DNA from 2 places in the Planomonospora algeriensis genome. Region 1 is predicted to be linked to the other one. Evidence: riboswitches for the same ligand, from Rfam matches in the RefSeq annotation. Region 1 holds a riboswitch; the other holds the start of a gene.
What was found. A riboswitch is a leader RNA that binds a small molecule or an ion and turns the genes downstream of it on or off. The one in region 1 is predicted to bind S-adenosylmethionine.
Positions count from the first base shown of each region.

Region 1 (10,143 bases):
CGATCGGCTCGAGGAGCGCGACGCCGCGCCGGGCCAGCCGTACGGCCTCCTCGGGACGGCCCAGCTCGGCCCGGCACCAGGCGAGCCGGTCCAGGCAGAAGGCGTGCAGGCCCGGCACCTCGGGGATCGCGGCGGCCAGCTCCACGGCCCGCTCGACGGTCGCGGCCGCCTCCTCGATCCGATCCACTCCGGTCAGCAGGCCGCCCAGATCGACCAGGGCCTCGGCCAGCTCGACGCCGGGTTCCCCGCGCGCCTCGGCCACCTTGACCCGGATCGAGGCGGCGTGCACGGCCCGGTCGAACCTGCCGAGCACCGACGCGTAGTCGGAGGCCCTGCGCAGGGAGAGCACCAGGTCGTCCCGGAACGCCTCCGCGTCCATGCCGTACAGGCGGTGCCGGATGCCCACGGCGCGGTCGGCCGCCTCCCACGCTCGCTCCAGGTCGCCCAGGGCCTCGTGGTAGCCGGCGAGGTTGTGCAGCACGACGGCGAGGTTCCGCAGGTGCCGGGGCTCGTCGGCGATCAGCCTGTCGTAGCAGGCCACGGCGCGGGTCGCGGCGTCCCGGGCGCGTTCGTCCCGGCCGAGCTCGTGCAGCCGTACGGCCAGACCGTTGAGGGAGTTGGCCAGTTCGTGCCGGAGATCGGCCCGCTCGTAGAGCTCGACGGACCTCTGCGCGGCCGCCGCGGCCTCCTCGGTCCTGCCCAGCGCGCCGAGCTTGTTGGCCAGGTTGTTCCAGGCGCCGCCCAGCGGGCCCCGATAGGTCTCCGGGTCCTGCGCGGCGAGCTCCTGCCAGAGCTCCAGCGCCTCCCGGTCGGCCCGTTCGGCCTCCTCGTGGCGGCCGCACCCGGCCAGGCTGCTGCCCAGGTGGCCCTTCGCCCGGGCCAGGCACTCCCGGTCGCCGGAGGTCTCCGCGGCGTTCACGGCCCGCTCGGCGTTGCGCAGGGCGAGTTCGTACCGCCCGCAGCGGAAGTCCAGCTCCGCCAGCCAGCCCAGCAGACCGGCCTGCGGGGTGGTCCAGTCCGGGTCGTCCCTGACCAGGAGCTTGTAGAGGCGGGCGGCCACGGCGGCGACCGCCGCGGCCTCGGTGAGGCGCCCCTCGCCGGCGAGCAGCTGCGACAGGTGCTGGAGCGCCGGGGCCAGCTCTCCCCGGAGCGGCTCGGAGTTCGGTACCGCCGCCAGATACGCCTCCTTGGCCTCCATCAGCCGGCCTCGCTCGATGAGCCGCCCGCCGTAGGAGATCCAGGCCAGAGGCCGGACCAGACCGCTGTCGGGTCCCAGCTCCTCCGCGATCCGTACGGCCTGCACCGCGGCTTCCAGGGCCTCGTCGTCCCGGTCGGCGGCCGAGAGCGGGTCGGACATCAGCTGGAGGGCCAGCGCCAGGAACGGCAGGTGGCCGCGGTCCTCCTCGACCAGCTCCCGGTAGGCCGCGATCGCTTCCATGCCGGGCTCCAACGCCTCCTCGCCGCGGTCGAGCCGGAGCAGTGCGCTCGCCCGGTCGCGCAGGGCGAGCGCCAGCCGGGACCGGAACTGCGGGAACTCGGTGGACAACTCCCGCATCAGCCCGATGGCGAGGTCGCACGCCTCCAGCGCCTCATCGGCCTCTCCGCCCCGCATGAGCAGGTCGAACAGCTCATGGCAGGTCAGCGCCACATCCGGACGGTAGCGGGGACCGGAGCGCAGGCAGACGTCGTAGTAGCGCAGCGCGTCCCGCTTGGCCGCGGCGGCCTCGGCCACCCTGCCGAGCTCGGCCAGACTGGTGCCGCAGTCGCGTACGGCCCGCGCGTACAGGCCACAGAAGACCTCGCCGTCGGCGACGTGCGGGCGAAGCACGGACGCGGCCTCCTCGGACACCTCCAATGCCTCCTCCCACCGCTGCTGACGGGTGAGGATCTCGCCGAGCATGCCGAGGGCATCGGCGTACTTCAGCGGGTCGGTGAGGGCGAACGGCTGCCGCAGGGCGACGATCACCCGCCAGGCGGCCTCCCAGTCGGCCGCCCGGCCGCGCTGCTGGAAAGCCTCGGCGAGCCTGAGGACCTCGGAGACGAGCGACTGGACGACGCTCTGCGGATCATCGAGCAGGCCGGGAAGGGACGGCTGGACCTCGAGACCGGCGGCCTCCGCCCGCCTCAGGAGATCGTGCAGGGGCTCGACGATCCAGGGGAGGTGGGCATGGGCCGCTTCGAGATCCATGAGTCCTTCGCAAACATCATCAAAGGTGACGGTGAGGGAAATACTGCCCTATATCCGGTCCTGGCGGAACGGTCCAAGGGTGTCGGTCGCGGGCCGCTCCGGCGGCGAGGACCGGTCGCGGAAGGCCCGTCATGCGTCTCCGCTGCGGAGGTAAGAGCTTGTTGCGCTGGTCGGAAACAGTCAATCACCATGTGAATAGATGACACAAGTAGTAATTCTCGTCTTTTGATGGAGCGGGCCGGACAGTTGACGACCGGCGGCAGGGATCGCTACGGTCCCGGCAGGTCACGAGTTTCAGCGCCAAGCCCCGGCTCGCTGGACGGCACCCCGCTCGCCGCGGGTGCCCCGGGTGACGACCTGCTCCATGCGCGGTGCGTGGAGAACGGCGGATCACCGGAGTCGTCGGCCACCGGGGTCCGAACCCGGATCCTGGAGATGCCCTGTGCCCACTCCCCGCGACCCGTTGCCCCGCTACCGTCGCCGCCCCAGTTGCAAGGTCGAGTCCGGCCTCGCGGCCACCGTCGTCCAGGAGCGCGTCCTCCGCGCGGGCGACGGCTTCTTCCGGTACGGCGAGTGCCACGGTGCACCCCACGCGGAGCACGTCCGCCTGGCGTGGGAGTTCCGCGTCGCCTCCCGGTACGGCGTCGCGCACCCGTCCGAGGGCCACCCCGGATCCGGAAAGTGACATGTGCGGAGCTGACTTCCCTGAGGACGCCCGCGCGTACCCGATGCTGGACCGGCTGGTCCGCACCTGTCTGGCCGGTTGGCTGGAGGCGGCCGGCCTGCTGGACGAGGCCGGCGGGCTCCGTGACCTGAGACCGATCCGGGACGCCGAAACCGCGTGGGCGGCTCGCATGGTGATCGATCAGACGGTCGACCGTATGCCGGGCCTGTCCGTACCGGGGCGATCGGAGGGCTTCGTTCTTCATGGGATCGCCGGTCGAGCGGCGGGACGTGTGGCCGACTCCGTACTCGCCTCCGCGGCGGACGGACTCCTGGACGGTGATCTCCGTCACCGGGTTCACCGCCTGGTCAGGGACGCGGCCTTCCGGGTGGCCCTCGATGGGATCAGATCCGGTAGCGGCCGAGTGCGGGACCAGGAGATCACCGCTCGCCGGGCCCGTGGCGCCCTCGCCTCCGTCGCCGCGACCCTCCGGTGATCCGCGGCCGTGACCGCCGGTGGCCCGGGCGTGGCGGAGGGCCGCTGGTTCACACTTCGCGGACTGATGGTGGCCGTTCGCTGACAGGATCCCGTCGTGGTGATTCAGGTGGCGGTGTGCGGTCCGCGTGACTGCACGAGCGAAGACGGGTCCAACGCCCGCGAGGTCGGACGGCTGCTGGCGGAGCGCGGCGCGGTGGTGATCTGCGGCGGTTACACCGGGGTCATGGCCGCCGTGGCGGCCGGGGCCCGATCGGCGGGCGGGACGGTGGTGGGCGTCCTGTCCGGGGCGGACCGGGCGGACGCCTGCCCCGACCTGTCCGTCGTGATCCCGACCGGCGCCGGGGAGGCGCGCAACGCCATCATCGTCAACTCGGGTGACGCCGTGATCGTCATCGGCGGGTCGTGGGGCACGCTGTCGGAGCTGGCGCTCGCGATGCGCCGGGGCGGCGTCCCCGTGGTCCAGCTCGGTGGCTGGCGGGTCCTGGACCGCGACGGGCGTCCGGTCGGCGGCGTCGCGCACGCTTCGACGCCGGAGGAGGCGCTGGCGCTGACCGGGCTCTGGCCCGACCGGCCCCGGCCCGGCCGATGACCTCCCGGACGGGCCGGGACCGGCGACGCGCCGGGGCGGCTCCTCATTTGTCCAAAGTCCAAAGCCCGTCCAAAGCCGCAGTTCTGGACAGAGATCGGTTGGTCGGACCGGGAGCGGCGGGCAAGCTGGCGGAGATCCCGGCGCCCGCGGTCCCCGACCGCGACCGCGCCTTCCCGTGCCGGTCGCCGAACCGGCCGGGCCGTGTCAGAAAACGAAGGAAGCCATCTTGAAGTACAGGAAACTGGCGCCTGCCGTGGCCGCTCTCGCCGTGTTGTGCGCCCCGTCCGTCGCCGCCGCCGGCACCGCGGAGACCTCCGCCGACGTGCACAGGAAGTCCGCCGCGTGCGCGTCGCCCAGTGGAGAGAAGATCAATGTCTCCTGGGGCGACGGCAACGTGACCACCACCGTCTACTACAACAACCACTGCAACCAGAAGCGCGCGGTCAAGCTGCAGTTCGTCCGGGAGAACGGAACGATCTTCTACAAGTGCTTCACCGTCGGCGCCAAGAGCAAGGGCAGCAAGAAGATCGATCACAGCATGCCCAACAAGGTGACGCTGCCCGGCAGCTGCTAGCGCCTGTTTCAGAAGCAGGCCGGCTCACCCGGGGCCCGCACCGAAACGGATGCGCCGTCTCGGCGCGGTGACCGCATTCATCAGATCATACTCATCGGATGAGGAGACCTTCATGTCCGCGTACTCCCGTAGGACGAACCTGCGCACCCGCGCCGCCGTCGTCGTGGCCGCCTCCCTCGCCGCCGCCGGTCTCGGCGTCGGCACCGCGGCTCCGGCGTCGGCGGACGTCCACCGCGGGGTCGCCGGTTGCTTCGCCTGGTCGTGGGGGGACGGCAACACCTCCGTGACGGTGTACTGGCACAACCGGTGCGACAACAAGCGCAAGCTGAAGATCAAGTACAGCCTGGGCTGGACCACCAAGTCGTACACGGCTGTCGTCGGGGCCGACGGGAAGGGGCACAAGAAGTTCCAGACCGCCTCGATCGTGTCCATCACCGACGGAGGCCGCGCCTGACATCGCGCGGCCGGTCTTGAGGGGTACGGCGCAGCGCACGCCGTACCCCTCCGCCACTCCTCCGCCGGGGCGTCCACGGGGCGTCCACGAGGGGTCCGCGGCGACCCCGCGCGGCGGCGACACCGCGGACGGGCACGGCGAAGCATCCCGACGGATTCCGGTAATCTCCTCGATTCGGAAACGTGTTGCCGGAAAGGGTTGCGCCGATCCGCAGGTGCGGATGCAGTGCGGCGTCGACCAGAACGGGTGGGGGATGCCGGAGTCACCGGACGTGCGCAGGTCACCGGATTCGCTCCGGGAGAAGCCGGGGGCGCGGCGGGGACGGAGGCCCGCTCGGCCCGATCCGGAGTCCGGCCCGGTGGCGCTGCTCGCGCACCGGCTCTGGGAGCTCAAGGAGAGAGCGGGCGACCCGTCCTTCGCGGAGATGTCCTCCCGCCTGGGGGCGGCGGCCTCGAAGTCGTCGCTGGCGGCCGCCGCCCAGGGGCGGACACTCCCGAGCTGGGAGACGACGTGGGAGTTCGTCCGGGTCCTCGCGGTCGACCTCCTGGGGCAGGAGGAGCGGGAGACCGAGCGGGAGTGGCGGGCGTACTGGGAGCAGGCCAGGGCCGAGAGCCTGCCGGGTTCCTCCACGACGGAGGACGGGCCGTCGGGGAACGGGCCGGTGGGAGACGGGCCTGTAGGGAACGGGCCCGCTCCGGACGCACGACCGTTCCGCATGGGCAGGTCGGCCGTCCTGAGCCTGCTGTCCGCCGTTCTCGCGGGCGGCGCCGGCGCGCTGGTCATCCTGTTCTCGCCGCTCGACGGCGAGAACGCGGGGGAGAGCGCCGCATCGCACGAGCCGCCGGCATGGACGGCGGAGTCGCGCGACGACTCGATCTTCGAGGGGGACGTCACGTATCCGGACGGGACCGAGGTGCGCAGGGGGAGACCCTTCACCAAGGTGTGGCGGATCCGCAACGCCGGAGCGATTCCCTGGCAGGGGCGGTACCTTACCCGGATCAACACCGCTCCGTGCCGTGCTCCCGAGCGGGTCGAGATCGAGCCGACCGATCCGGGTGAGGCCGTCGAGATCGCGGTGCGCGTCCGCGCCGCCGACCGCCCGGCCCGATGCAAGATCTTCTGGAAGATGACCAGTGCGGACGGGACTCCGCTGTTCGCCGGGAAGAAACCGATCTTCCTTGACGTCAGCGTGAAATGACGCGGGACCACCACCGCAGGACGGGCCCGGCGGATCCGGGCGGGGCTCTTCCTCGGCCGGTGGCCGCCTGCTGCTGACAGGACATCTGCGTGAGGTTCGGGATCACCTGGCGTGGGCGATCTTCGAGGATGCACAATCACTGGTGTGAAGGCATATGTCGGCGTGACCGATGCCGAGTGGTACCGCTTCCTGGCCGCCCGTCCCGGGGTGAGCGAGGTCAACTTCTGGCGTCCGTCGAGCGCTCGGGGGTTCAAGGTCCTCAGCCACGGCGAGCCGTTCTTCTTCAAGAGCCACTATCCGCACAACCGCGTGGTCGGCGGCGGCTTCTACAGCGGCTTCGCCCAGCTCCGGGTCTCGGAGGCGTGGGAGTTCTTCGGCGAGGGCAACGGCGCGGCGAGTCTGGCGGAGCTGCGCAGGCGCGTCGGCCGCTACCGCAGCGAGCCGATGGGGCCCGGCGACGATCCGGTGATCGGCTGCGTCATCGTCCGTGACGTCTGCTTCTTCCCCGAGGGAGCCGACGCGGGAACGCCGCCGGACTTCGCCTCCAACATCGTCCAGGGCAAGGGCTACGATCTGGCGGTCCACCCCGAAGCGGCTTACTTCCACGGTCTGCTCGACCGCATGGGCATCGGTGTGGAGGTCGACCTGTCGGAGCCGTGGCACCTCGACGGCCCGGTCTACGGCGATCCGCGGCTGGCTCCCCGGCGGCTCGGCCAGCGGGCGTTCCAGGCCGTCGTCCTGCAGGCCTACGAGCGGCGCTGCGCCGTCACCGGGGACAAGATCCGGCCGGTCCTGGAGGCGGCCCACATCCGTCCCGTCGCCGCCGGAGGCCAGCACCGCCTGGACAACGGGCTGCTGCTCCGCTCGGACGTGCACACCCTGTTCGACCGCGGTTACCTGGCGGTGGACCCGAAGTACCGGCTCCGGGTCAGCCCCCGGCTGCGGGAGGAGTTTGGCAACGGCGAGGAGTTCTACCGGCGGGCGGGAACGCAGATCGCCCTCCCGCACCAGCGCCGCGACCGGCCCGCCGCCGAGGTCCTGGAATGGCACCTCGACGAGGTCTTCCTCGCCTCCTGAGCGTGACCGGACGTATCCGGGCCCTGCCGCGTCCGTGACGGTCGTTCACCAGGCGAGGGAATACGACGGCCGCGCGCTATAGACGATGATCGGCTGGCTGCTTTCCCGCGTGCGGTCAGAATGGAAGCACGGGCAGGAAGGGGCTCGGGTTGCCGTGCCAGGAGAGGGAGAGCTCCTCGCGGGCGCGAGTGCAGGCAACGAAGAGAAGGCACCGCTCCCGCTGTAGGTCATGGTGGTGAGCGATCAGATCTTCGTCGGCGGGGGTAATGGCGGACGCGGGCGGCATGGCGTGCTCGCTGAGGCCGATGACTGCGACACAGCGGAACTCCATGCCCTTCATCCTGTGCATGGTTCCCACGCCCACCTCCGCGTCGTTGTGCTCCTTGGCGAGTGACGTGGCGGGGACACCGACGGCTCTGAGCTTGGCGACGGCCTGGTCTGCGAACATGTTGGAGCGGGCGGCCACCCCGATCTGGCCGGGGGCGACCCCCTGGTCGAGCCATCCCCGCACGGTTTTGACCAGTGCGTCCAGCTCCGCCTGCTGGGTGGTGGAGCCTGCGAGGTGCGGCTCGGCACCGTGCACGTCCGAGCGGTAGCCGGTGAGGGTGTCGACGTCGCCGTTCATGTCGTCGATCCGCTCACTGCGGAGCAGTTTGAGGCTCCAGCGGAGGATCTCTGCCGTTGTCCGGTAGTTGATCTTAAGCCGGGCGGACCGGCCGGTGATGTCGATGCCGAGCTTCTTCAGCGAGACGCGGTAGTCGTAGACCCTCTGGTGGGTGTCGCCGGCCAGGAACAGATCGTCCCGGCCCCGAACGGCCGCAGCGCGCAGGAGCCGCCAGTGCCAGGGACTCAGGTCCTGGGCCTCGTCCACGATCACGTGCCGATACGGCATGCGCGCCCCCTCCTCGAGCAGGCGCGTCGCCTCCAGGCAGATTGTCTCGTACGTCCACACCTTGTCGGCTCGCAGGCTGTCGGTGAAGGCCGTGATGGCGTCCCAGACCTGCGCCCGCTGGAGGTGGCCCAGCGCCCTGCCGCGTCCCGGGCGGGGAGCCTGCTGGTACTCCTCCAGCGAGCCGATGCCCTGGCTGAGGATCACCTGCCGCCACTCGTGGGTGAGGAACGCCTCGTTGAATCGCGACGGGAGACCCAGCGTGCGGACCACCTTGGTCCACCGCTGCTTCTCGTCCTGCGGCCGGAGTACGGCGAGGTTCCCGGTCCCGCCCGTGACGAGCCGGTAGGCCACGCCGTCGATGTGGCGGACCTCGATCCGGTCGAGGACCGCCTGGTCGTCGGTGAGGGAGCGCAGCGCGTCCTCCATGGTGGAGGGCAGCGTCCGGATGAAGGTCGTCAAGAGGACAGACTTGTCCTTGTCGCACCGAGCGGCGAGGTGCTTGGCGCGGTGCAGGGCCACGACGGTCTTCCCGGTGCCGGGGCCGCCCGTCACACGGGCCGGTCCGCTGAAGGAGCCGTAGGCGGCGTTCTGCTGCGACTTGTGCAGATAGATGAGCCAGAGGGCGAACGGCTGGGCGAAGGCCTCCATGAGCTCAGCCGGGCCGTCGACCAGCAGCACCTGCTCGGGGGAGCGCTCGACGGCGGCGGCGACGTCCTCGGGGTCGATCTGCGCGGTCTTCTCAGCGGGGGCAGGCAGGCTCGCCCAGACCTCGTCCACGGTCATGCCGGAGGCGAGGCCCACGAGCACGTCGTACTGCTGCTTGGGGAAGAACGCCTGTGCCTTGTCGAGCTGGTCGTCACTGGTGAACGTGCGGGCCAGCGCGAGCACCTGGGCGTCGACGCCGAGCCGCTCCATGTCGGCGTCGTTGACCGGGGCGAACAGGGGAGCGGCGACCTCGGGCAGGGGGGCGGCCGCCGCGACCTGCTCCTCCAGGGTCACCATGTCGCGCAGTTCGATGATGCCGGTCGCCATGTTCACCGTCACGCGGCGCCGCTTGGCCCACTCGTAGGCCTTGTCGTGCTGGAGCACGTTGAGCAGGACGTAGAGGTCACCCTTCTCCGGGGCGAGCACCACCCCCCGCCAGAAGTCCGTGATCCGGATGGTGTGCATGCGGGCGTCGTAGGCGTTCTTCACCGGTTCGAGGTGCAGCCCGGCATAGGTGGCCTCCTCAAACTTGGGGAAAACCTCCATGACCTGCTCCTGGACCGATTTCTCCAGTTTGAGAAAGTCGCGGAAGAACTCCCGGTAGACGCCGAGCCTCGCCATCCCTTGCCTCCTCGGGCTTCTGCCGTCGTCAGCGTGAGCATACATGTGGTGAGGTCAGTTCACATTAATCAGTCCTGTAACGTTCCATATGATGGTTATGTGTGATTAGAGTGCGTCCGCAAACATACAAGCGACATGGCGGCCGCGCCGTGTAGGTGACTCCCGGACACCCCGAGAAAGGGAGCGGTGACATGGACGTCTTCGAGGTCCACGAGCAACTCGTGGCTGACTACGACGCCTTCACGACCTCGCTCGTCCATGTCCGCGACAAGCGGATCGCCGAGCATCTGGAGGACGACCGCCAGGCCCGGGTCCGCTGGCCGCACCCGTGGGTCTCCCTCAACCCCAGCTTCGCCGGCGGAGGGACGATCTCCGAGCTGGCCGGGGAGGGCCTGCTGCATCCGGGGTGCGAGCGGCTGTTCCGCATCAAGGACGACGCCGACGACCCTGGCGACCGGCCCATCACGCTCCACCGCCACCAGCGCGAGGCCGTGGAGGCCGCCCACGACGGCCGCAGCTACGTCCTCACCACCGGGACCGGCTCCGGCAAGAGCCTCACCTACATGATCCCGATCGTCGACTCGGTGCTGCGCGACCCGGACCCCGGCCGGGTCAAGGCGATCGTCGTCTACCCGATGAACGCCCTGGCCAACAGCCAGCTGCACGAACTCGAGCGCTTCCTT
Region 1 covers NZ_CDRNDK010000005.1:8,456-18,598, forward strand. The annotation lists gene ACWJ6R_RS01155 (tetratricopeptide repeat protein) at 1-2,188, opposite strand, end outside; SAM riboswitch class IV at 2,472-2,580, shown strand; gene ACWJ6R_RS01160 (hypothetical protein) at 2,631-2,873, shown strand; gene ACWJ6R_RS01165 (SLOG cluster 4 domain-containing protein) at 3,445-3,939, shown strand; gene ACWJ6R_RS01170 (hypothetical protein) at 4,166-4,513, shown strand; gene ACWJ6R_RS01175 (hypothetical protein) at 4,626-4,967, shown strand; gene ACWJ6R_RS01180 (NBR1-Ig-like domain-containing protein) at 5,326-6,165, shown strand; gene ACWJ6R_RS01185 (HNH endonuclease) at 6,310-7,242, shown strand; gene ACWJ6R_RS01190 (UvrD-helicase domain-containing protein) at 7,358-9,460, opposite strand; gene ACWJ6R_RS01195 (DEAD/DEAH box helicase) at 9,652-10,143, shown strand, end outside.

Region 2 (10,143 bases), on a different contig from region 1:
ATCAACCGCTACCGGGTGGCCGACCACGAGGTCCGTGAGATCGTCGCCGCCCTGCGCGGCACCACCCGCTACAACCCCGGCCGCGCGACCCTCGCCCAGCGCCTGGCCCACCTGGTGCTGGTCCGGATGGAGCAGCGCGGCGAGTCCCCCGACGACCGGGTGCAGGACGCCGTCGCCCGCTCCAAGCCGGTCAAGCAGCTGGTGGAGCAGGTCTGGCCCAAACTCACCCCCCAGCAGGTCCTGCACCGGCTGCTGAGCGACCCCGCGTTCCTGGCCGCCTCGGCCAAGGCCGACCTCACCCCGGACGAGCAGGCCGCGCTGCTGTGGGCCAGGCCGCCCAAGTCGTTCCGCTCGGCGAAGTGGTCGGCGGCCGACAGCGCGCTGCTGGACGAGCTCGGCGACCTGATGGAGCGCACCCCGTCCCTCGGCCACCTGGTCGTGGACGAGGCCCAGGACCTGTCGGCGATGCAGCTGCGCGCCCTGGGGCGGCGGTGCCGTACGGGGTCGGCCACCGTCCTGGGCGACCTCGCCCAGGGCACCACTCCGTGGTCGGCGCGCTCCTGGACCGAGGTCCTGGACCACCTCGGCTTCCCGCCGGACGACGGAGAGGACGGCGCGGGCGGCGGAGGAGCGGTGACCGAGCTGACCCTCGGCTTCCGCGTCCCCCGCGAGGTCCTGGACTACGCCGCCCGCCTGCTGCCCTCCGTCGCCCCCGGCCTGGCCGCGCCCCGCTCGCTCCGTCCCGGAGCGGGCTCCCTGTCCGTACGGCCCGCGCCCGACCCGGCCGCGTCCCTGGCGGAGGCCGCCGCGCAGGCGCTCGCCCGGGAGGGATCGATCGGCGTCATCGTCGCCGACGCCTGGGTCTCCGCCGCCTCCGAGGCGCTGTCCCGGTTCGACCACCGTGTGCTGGCTCCCGACTCCGTCGAGGAGCACCGCCTCCTGGTCGTGCCCGCCGGCCTGGCCAAGGGCCTGGAGTACGACCACGTCATCGTGGTCGAGCCGGCCGACATCGTGGAGGCCGAACCCCGGGGCCTGGCCAGGCTGTACGTGGTGCTGACCCGCGCGGTCACGTCCCTGACGGTGCTGCACGCCAGGGATCTGCCGCCCCAGCTGACCGGCTGACCGGCGACCTCACCGGGGCTGGTAACTTCCCGGCCATGGACGTGACCATCCGGTACGGGCGGATCGAGGACGTGGAGGCGCTGCTGGCCTTCTGGCGCGTGGCCGCGGAGGGGACGGACCGGCACGACGACCCGGCCAAGGTCACGGCGCTCATCGAGCGCGACCCCGAGGCCGTGCTCATCGCCGAGGTGGACGGGGAGACGGCCGGCACGCTGATCGCGGGGTGGGACGGCTGGCGGGCCCATCTCTACCGGCTGGCGGTGGCTCCCGCCCGGCGGCGGCAGGGCGTCGGGAGCGCGCTGATCCGGGCGGCCGAGGAGCGCTTCGCGGCGTTCGGTGCCTTCCGGGCCGACGCGATGGTCCTGCACGACAACGAGCTCGCCCACCACGCCTGGAGCGCCGCCGGCTACGCACCCCAGCCGCAGTGGGCTCGCTGGGTCAAGCCTCTGACGTGACCTCGCCCGGGTCTCCGGCCCGTCCCCTGCCCTGCCCCGGTCCGCCCCCGGCGCGGGCCCGGTCCGCCCCTGGCGGATCGCGGGACGCGAGCCGGGCGCACGGGACTCAGACCGAGCCGTGCGGAACGCAAGCCGGGACGTGCGGGAAGGGGCGGGAAAAGGAAAGGGCCGGTCCCGTGCGGGACCGGCCTCTTCTTCGAGCAGGCGCCGGACTAGAAGTCCATGTCGCCGCCGCCCGGCATGCCGCCGGCCGGAGCGGGGTTCTTCTCGGGCTTCTCAGCGATGACGGCCTCGGTGGTGAGGAACAGCGCCGCGATGGACGCCGCGTTCTGCAGCGCGGAACGGGTCACCTTGGCCGGGTCGATGATGCCCGACTCGAACATGTTGACGTAGTCGCCGGTGGCGGCGTTCAGGCCCTCACCCGGGGTGAGGTTGCGCACCTTCTCCACCACGACGCCGCCCTCGAGGCCGGCGTTGACGGCGATCTGCTTCAGCGGCTCCTCGAGCGCCTTGCGGACGATCGCGGCGCCGGTGGCCTCGTCACCGAGCAGCTCGAGCTTGTCGAACGCCTTGGCGCCGGCCTGCAGCAGCGCCACGCCACCGCCGGGGACGATGCCCTCCTCGACGGCCGCCTTGGCGTTGCGCACGGCGTCCTCGATGCGGTGCTTGCGCTCCTTGAGCTCGACCTCGGTCGCCGCGCCGGCCTTGATGACGGCGACGCCGCCGGCCAGCTTGGCGAGGCGCTCCTGGAGCTTCTCGCGGTCGTAGTCGGAGTCGGTGTTCTCGATCTCGGCGCGGATCTGGTTGACCCGGCCGGCGATCTGCTCGGCGTCACCGGCACCGTCGACGATGGTGGTCTCGTCCTTGGTGATGATGACCTGGCGGGCGCGGCCGAGCTGCTCCAGCGCGGTGGACTCGAGCTTGAGGCCGAGGTCCTCGCTGATGACCTGGGCGCCGGTCAGGACGCCGATGTCGCCCAGCATCGCCTTGCGGCGGTCACCGAAGCCCGGGGCCTTGACGGCGACCGAGCGGAACAGGCCGCGGATCTTGTTGACGACCAGGGTGGCCAGGGCCTCGCCCTCGACGTCCTCGGCGATGATCAGCAGCGGCTTGCCGGCCTGCACGACCTTGTCGAGGACCGGGAGCAGGTCCTTGTTGGCGGAGACCTTGGAGTTGACGACGAGGATGTACGGGTCGTCGAGGACGGCCTCCATACGCTCCGGGTCGGTCACGAAGTAGGGCGAGATGTAACCCTTGTCGAAGCGCATGCCCTCGGTGAGCTCGAGCTCCAGGCCGAAGGTGTTGCTCTCCTCGACGGTGATGACGCCTTCCTTGCCGACCTTGTCCATCGCCTCGGCGATCATCTCGCCGATCTGCGGGTCGCCCGCGGAGATGGAGGCCGTGGAGGCGATCTGCGCCTTCGTCTCCACGTCCTTGGCCAGCTTGGAGAGCTCCTCCGAGACGCGCTCGACGGCGGCCTCGATGCCCTTCTTCAGGGCCATCGGGTTGGCGCCGGCGGCGACGTTGCGCAGGCCCTCGCGGACCAGCGCCTGGGCGAGCACGGTGGCGGTGGTGGTGCCGTCACCCGCGACGTCGTCGGTCTTCTTGGCGACTTCCTTGACGAGCTCGGCCCCGATCTTCTCCCACGGGTCCTCGAGCTCGATCTCCTTGGCGATGGAGACACCGTCGTTGGTGATCGTGGGGGCGCCCCACTTCTTCTCCAGAACGACGTTACGGCCCTTGGGGCCGAGGGTCACCTTCACGGCGTCCGCGAGCTGGTTCATACCACGCTCGAGACCGCGCCGGGCGTCCTCGTCAAACGCGATCATCTTGGCTGCCATACGGCTAGACCTCCCAAACACAGGGTGGCGTGCACCGGATCGAGCCGACGCCCGCGACGGCATGTGGACCCGCGACTCCGTTCGGCGGGTCCCATCGTCTCGATCCAGGGTTGGCACTCTCAAACAGAGAGTGCCAACGAACTGTTTAGCACTCTACCCTGTCGAGTGCAAGCTACGCCGCCCTGAGCTGGGCTCCGCCCAGGGCGAAGACGCCGGCCCGGGACCGGAGCCCAAGCGGACGGCCCCTCGCACCGGCACTCCGGCCGCCCGTCACGCGGGACGGCACCTCGGACGGACCCGACACCGGACGGGCCGGGCGCGGGAACGCGAAGGCCCGGCCCTCCGGAGCATCCGGCGGGCCGGGCCGACATGTGGGGGATCCGCGCGGACCGCACTGCCGCGGGAGTCCCGGCCGTCTCCGGCGAATCCGCCGGCCGACCGCCTCAGACGGTCCGGACGGCCTCCGCCTGCGGGCCCTTCTGCCCCTGAGTGATCTCGAACTCGACCCGCTGGCCTTGCTCGAGCGCACGATAGCCGTCCATCAGGATCGCGGAGTAATGGACGAAAACATCCTTACCACCGTCTACCGCGATGAAGCCGTAGCCCTTGTCCGCGTTGAACCATTTGACGGTGCCCTGCGCCACTTCCGACTCCTCTTACCGGCCTTGAAGACCACGCCCATTCCACTCGCGAAGCCTTCGATCTCCGCGGCGAAGCCCTCGCCCACATCGATCGTCCTCGACCATACCTGTGGGACACCGTAGGGCAACAGAGTCAATCCACTAATCATCCGTTTACTGGCACCTTTGGTGGGAGAACAAGCTTTTGCCCTGTACCGCTTGGTTCAATATTGCATTATTTCCTCACGCCTCAGATATGAACGGGCGCCACAAAGCACGACACCCGCACGCGGCCGGAGCGGCGTACGGGTGTCGTGGAGGCGCCAGAGGCGCCCGGAGCGGCCTGGACGGCCCGAGGGGATCAGCCCCCGGCGACCGCCGGGATGACGGAGACCTGGACCCCGGACGGCGTGGCGGTGTCGAGGTTGTCCGCGAAACGGACGTCCTCTTCTCCCACATAAACGTTGACAAAACGTCGGATCTTGCCCGTTTCATCGAGGATCCGGGCGCCGATGCCGGGGAAGTCCGCGTCGAGCTTCTCCAGAACCTCCCGCAGGGTCGCCCCCTCTCCGCTCACCTCGGCGGCGCCATTGGTGTACGTGCGAAGAATCGTCGGAATCCGCACAGAAACGCTCATAATCCAGTACCTTTCAGGAGTTCTCAGGCGAGGGCGGCACGGAATGCGTCAAGGGACGGCCGGATGACCGCGGCGGGCCGGGCGTGGTCGGCCACCGCGTCGAGGGTCTTGAGCCCCTCCCCGGTGTTGAGGACGACCGTCTCGGCGTCGGGGTCGAGCCTGCCCTCGGCGACCAGTTTGCGGAGCACGCCGACGGTGACGCCGCCCGCGGTCTCGGCGAAGACGCCCTCGGTCCGGGCCAGCAGCCTGATCGCGTCGACGATCTCGGCGTCCGTGACGTCCTCCACCGCGCCGCCGGTGCGCCGGGCGATGTCCAGGACGTACGGACCGTCGGCCGGGTTGCCGATCGCCAGCGACTTGGCGATGGTGTCCGGCTTGACCGGGCGGATCACATCGTGGCCGGCCTTGTAGGCCGCGGAGACGGGCGAGCAGCCCTCGGCCTGCGCGGCGAAGATCTTGTACGGCCGGTCCTCGACGAGGCCGAGGGCGACCAGCTCCTTGAACCCCTTGTCGATCTTCGTCAGCTGGGAGCCGGAGGCCACCGGGACGATGATCTGATCGGGGAGCCGCCAGCCGAGCTGCTCGGCGATCTCGTAGGCCAGCGTCTTGGAGCCCTCCGCGTAGTACGGGCGGAGGTTGACGTTGACGAAGCCCCACCGGTCGCCCAGCTCGTCGCCGATGAGCTCCGAGCAGAAGCGGTTCACGTCGTCGTAGCTGCCGTCGATGGCCACCAGGCGCCCGCCGTACACCGAGGCCATGACGATCTTGGCCTGCTCCAGGTCGGAGGGGATGAACACGCAGGCGTCCAGCCCGGCCCGCGCGCGGCCGCGGTGACCGCGCCCGCGAGGTTGCCGGTGGAGGAGCAGGACAGGGTGTGGAAGCCGAAGTTGCGGGCCGCCTCGACCGCGATGGCCACCACGCGGTCCTTGAAGGAGTGCGTGGGGTTGCCCGAGTCGTCCTTCACGTGCAGGGAGCGCAGGCCCAGCTCGCGGGCGAGGTTGTCGGCCTTGACCAGCTTGGTCCAGCCGGGGGCCATGTTGGGCTTGGAGGCCACGTCCTCCGGGACGGGGAGCAGCGCGCGGTAGCGCCAGATGTTCGCCGGGCCCGCGGCGATCTGCTCGCGGGTGACCCGCGGGAACTCGTAGGCGATCTCCAGGGGGCCGAAACACTCGGTACAGGCGAAGTCCGGACCGAGGGGAGAGCGGGCACCGCATTCGCGACAGGAGAGCGCGACGGCCGGACCGAAGTCCTTGCCGGTCGGGTCCGCGACGCGACCGAGAGCGGTACCGGTGGTTTCAGTGCTTGCGAGCGCCATGAAGCGAGGCCTTTCCCTCATCTTCGTCTGCGACCACCTTGGTCACAGACCGGAATTGGCACCTGTCCCGGCCGACCTCGTCAGATCACGAGTCTTGAACCGGGAGGGTTGCCGGGGCTTCGCAGGGCCGGTCCCTCCACCCCTCTGGATGAGCAATATTCAGTTGTCGAACCTGATGAGCAGGTTGCAAGCACTCTACCCCGGCCGTTCACCGCTTCGGCCATCCGTCTCATTTCCCGAGACGGAACGTGTTAGCCGGCGGACACTCCCGCGAGCCCGCCGGGCCGGGGCGCCCGCGCCGAAGGCTCCCGACCGGGACGCCCGGGCCGGGGTCAGAAGCCGTAAGCGTCGCCCAGCGCGTTCTGGACGTACTTGCGCGCCTGGTGGATGCGGGACTTGGCGGTGCCCAGCGGGATGCCGAGCTGCTCGGCCACCTCGTTGTAGTCGAGCTGGCAGATGTCGCGCAGCACCAGCGCCTGGGCCAGATCGGGCTTGGAGGCCTCCAGCGACTCCATCACGTCGAGCAGGTCCAGCCGGGACCCGGCGATCACGCTCACCCGGGCCACGTCGGGCTTCTGCAGCGGCAGCTCGTCGGAGCTCTGCTCGGCCGCCCGGCGCTTCAGCGAGCGGTAGGTCGTCCGAGCGCAGTTCGCCGTCACGATGTGCAGCCAGGTGGTGAACCGGGACCGGCCCTCGAAGCGGCCGATGTTGCGCGCCACCGCCAGCAGGGTGTCCTGGCACGCCTCCTCGGCGTCCTGCCGGTAGGGCAGGATCCGCCCGCAGTGCCGCAGCACGTCGGGCTCGATCCGCTTGAGCAGCTCGCCCAGCGCGCGGTGGTCGCCCTGGGCGGCCGCGCGGGCCAGTGCCTCGGTCGTCTCGTCCAGCGCCATTCCGAGCCCCCATCAGCGATCACAGTCGGTGGACATCCTATGGGCGGTGGCAATGTTTGGTTAACCTCTGGGGCAAGGGTGCCCCGGGGCGGACCTACCGGCCGCCGTCCGCAGTAGGCAGGAGACGAGGGGCATGTCCTAGACGAGGAAGAACAGATGAACACGATCCTGGTGGCGTCCAATCGTGGTCCCGTCTCGTTCACCGTTTCGGAGGACGGCTCCCTGTGCATACGCAGGGGCGGCGGCGGGCTGGTGTCCGGCCTGTCGGAGGTGGCCAAGGAGCTGGACATGCTCTGGGTCTGCGCCGCGCTCTCCGACGGCGACCGCGGCGCCGTACGACTGGCGCCCGGCGGCCGCATCGACCAGGCCGGCTACGACACCGGCGCGCTGCGCATGCTGGACATCCCGCCGGCCACGTTCCACCGGGCCTACAACGCGGTGGCCAACTCCACCCTCTGGTTCGTCCACCACCTGCTCTACGACACCGCCAACACGCCGCACTTCGACGCGCGCTTCCGCCGGGAGTGGGAGTCCTACCAGTCCTACAACGCCGCGTTCGCGGTGGCGCTGGCCGAGGAGGCCGCTCACGGCGCGCAGGTGCTGGTCCAGGACTACCACCTCAGCCTGACCCCGGCGATGCTCCGGGTCGACCGGCCCGACCTGCGCATCGCGCACTTCTCGCACACCCCGTGGGCCCCTCCCGAGTACTTCGCCCTGCTCCCCGACGACGTCGCCGTCGAACTGCTGGAGGGCGTCCTGGGCGCCGACCACGCGGGCTTCCTGACCACGCGCTGGGCCGGGGCGTTCATGGACTGCTGCGAGGCGGTCCTCGGCGCCGAGGTGGACCGCGCCGGCCACACCGTCTCCCACGCCGGCCGTACCACCCGGATCGGCGTGCACCCGCTGGGCGTGGACGGCGAGGCGCTGTGGGCCAGGGCCGGCGAGCCCGACGTCGAGTCGCACATGGCGGCCCTGCGCGACCAGGTCGGCGACCGGAAGCTGATCGTCAGGATCGACCGGACCGAGCTGTCCAAGAACATCGTCCGGGGGCTGGCCGCCTACCGCGAGTTCCTGGCCGCCCATCCGGAGTGGCACGGCCGCGTCGTGCACCTGGCCTTCGCCTACCCGTCCCGGCACGACCTGCCCGAGTACCGGGAGTACACCGCGGCGGTGCAGCGCTGCGCCAAGGAGATCGAGGACGAGTACGCCACCGAGGACTGGGACCCGCTCATCCTCAACGTGAACGACGACTACCCGCGCTCCCTGGCCGCCTACCGGCTGGCCGACGTGCTGCTGGTCAACCCCATCCGCGACGGCATGAACCTGGTGGCCAAGGAGGGCCCCATCCTCTCCCCGGCCGGTGCGCTGGTCCTGTCCCGGGAGGCGGGCGCCGCGGTCGAGCTGGGCCCGGACGCCCTGATGATCAACCCCTACGACGTCTCCGCCACGGCCGAGGCCCTGCACCGGGGGCTGGTGATGCCCGAGGAGGAGCGCAGGCGGCGGGGCACCCGGCTGGCCGCCGCGGCCGCCGCGCTCCCCCCGCACCTGTGGTTCGCCGAGCAACTGGCGGCCCTCGGCTGGTCACCTGATCAGGTGAGGTAGTTTCGGTGGGCATATCGCCTTCCGTCCGCTGGGGGAGCATCGGTGACCGCGATCACGTCCGTCCGGCTGGTCCGTGACCGTGCCACCTGGCTCGTCTACCTCCAGCTGGGCGTCTTCGCCACCTACCTGTACGGCCTCAGCGCGGTCCTGCCGCTGCTCCGCCTCGACCTGGAGATCACCCAGACGGTCGCCGGGCTGCACAGCACCGCGATGGCGGCCGGCGCCGTCCTGACCGGGTTCGCGCTGCCCCCGCTGACCCGCGCGATCGGCCGCCGGGCCGTCGCCTGGACCGGTCTGGCCGGGATGAACGCCGGTGTGCTGCTGGTGCTGTCCGGCGGCGTCCTGCCGATCACCCTCCTCGGGTACGCCGTCGCCGGCGGGATGGGCTCGATCATGCTCTACTCGGGCATGGCCGTGCTCAGCGACCACCACGGCCCGGCGGGCCCCGCGGCGATCAGCGAGGCCAACGCGGTGTGCGTGACCGTCGGCATCGCGGTGCCGTTCCTGGTCAGCCTCGCCGCGCAGAGCGCGTTCGGCTGGCGGGCCGCGCTGCTGGCCACCCCGGTCGCGAGCGTCCTGCTCGTGCTGGCCATGGGCCGCGTCCGGGTCCCCGACGGCCGCACCGGGACCGCCGAGGACGGCGCGGGCCCGAAGCCGGGGGGCGGCGCGGGCCCGGCGGCCGGGGAGCGGTTCGGCGGACGGTTCCACCTGGCCGGCGCGGTGCTGTTCTGCTGCGTCGCGATGGAGTTCTGCTTCAACCTGTGGGCGGCGAAGCTGGTCGCCGACCAGACGGGGCTGTCCGCGGCGGTGGCGGCGACCGCGCTGACCGCGTTCACCGCCGGCATGGCCGCCGGCCGGTGGGGCGGCGCCTGGCTGGCCCTGCGGATCGCGCCGACCCCCCTGTTCGTCGGCGCCCTCGCGCTCACCGGCGCGGGCTGGACGATCTTCTGGGTGAGCGGGAACCCCGCCCTGTCCTACCTGGGCCTGCTCCTGTCCGGGATCGGCGTCTCGCTGCACTTCCCGCTGGCGCTCTCGCGCATGCTCGCCGCCTCCGGCGGCCGCCTGGACCGGGCCTCGGCCGTGGCCTCCGTCTCCTCCGGCCTGGCCATCGGCGCGGGGCCGTTCGTGCTGGGCGCGCTGGCCGACGGGTTCGGCGCCCAGCGGGCCTTCCTCATGGTCCCCGTACTGATCGGCCTGGCCGTCGGCGGGATCCTGGCCGGCGACCGGTAGCGACGCCGTCGGCGGGACACCGGCGTCCGGTGGAGACGCCCGGCCGCGCCTCGCCCACCCGGCCCAGCCGTGCTCACCCGGCCCAGCTCACCGTCGCGGTCAGCTCCAGACGGCGTTCTTCAGCACCGTGGACAGCCCCGGGGTGTTCCACACGTCCACCACCAGGATCTTCGAGGTGGGCAGGAACCACTCGCGCTGGGCGAAGGTCGCCGTCTGCCGCCCGCCCCGGTGCGTCACGCACCGGCCGAACCAGGAGACGTACTTCGCCTTGTGCCCGCGCCCGACCTGGCGCAGGCCGACCGCGGTGGGCTTGCCGATGACCTGGCCGGTCTTGGCGCTGAAGGGACAGGACTGCACGTCGCTGGCCGGGTAGAAGGGCTGCTCACCGGTGTAGGAGCCGAAGCCCTCACGGCCGTACTTGATCGCCTCCG
Region 2 covers NZ_CDRNDK010000073.1:5,237-15,379, forward strand. The annotation lists gene ACWJ6R_RS10905 (HelD family protein) at 1-1,122, shown strand, start outside; gene ACWJ6R_RS10910 (GNAT family N-acetyltransferase) at 1,158-1,577, shown strand; gene groL (chaperonin GroEL) at 1,790-3,418, opposite strand; gene ACWJ6R_RS10920 (cold-shock protein) at 3,862-4,062, opposite strand; gene ACWJ6R_RS10925 (MoaD/ThiS family protein) at 4,400-4,675, opposite strand; partial or broken gene thrC (threonine synthase) at 4,699-5,990, opposite strand; SAM riboswitch class I at 6,005-6,145, opposite strand; gene ACWJ6R_RS10935 (RNA polymerase sigma factor) at 6,323-6,880, opposite strand; gene ACWJ6R_RS10940 (alpha,alpha-trehalose-phosphate synthase (UDP-forming)) at 7,037-8,482, shown strand; gene ACWJ6R_RS10945 (MFS transporter) at 8,525-9,712, shown strand; gene ACWJ6R_RS10950 (hypothetical protein) at 9,812-10,143, opposite strand, start outside.
Region 2: another riboswitch for S-adenosylmethionine. It lies ahead of thrC (threonine synthase); the one in region 1 lies ahead of ACWJ6R_RS01160 (hypothetical protein).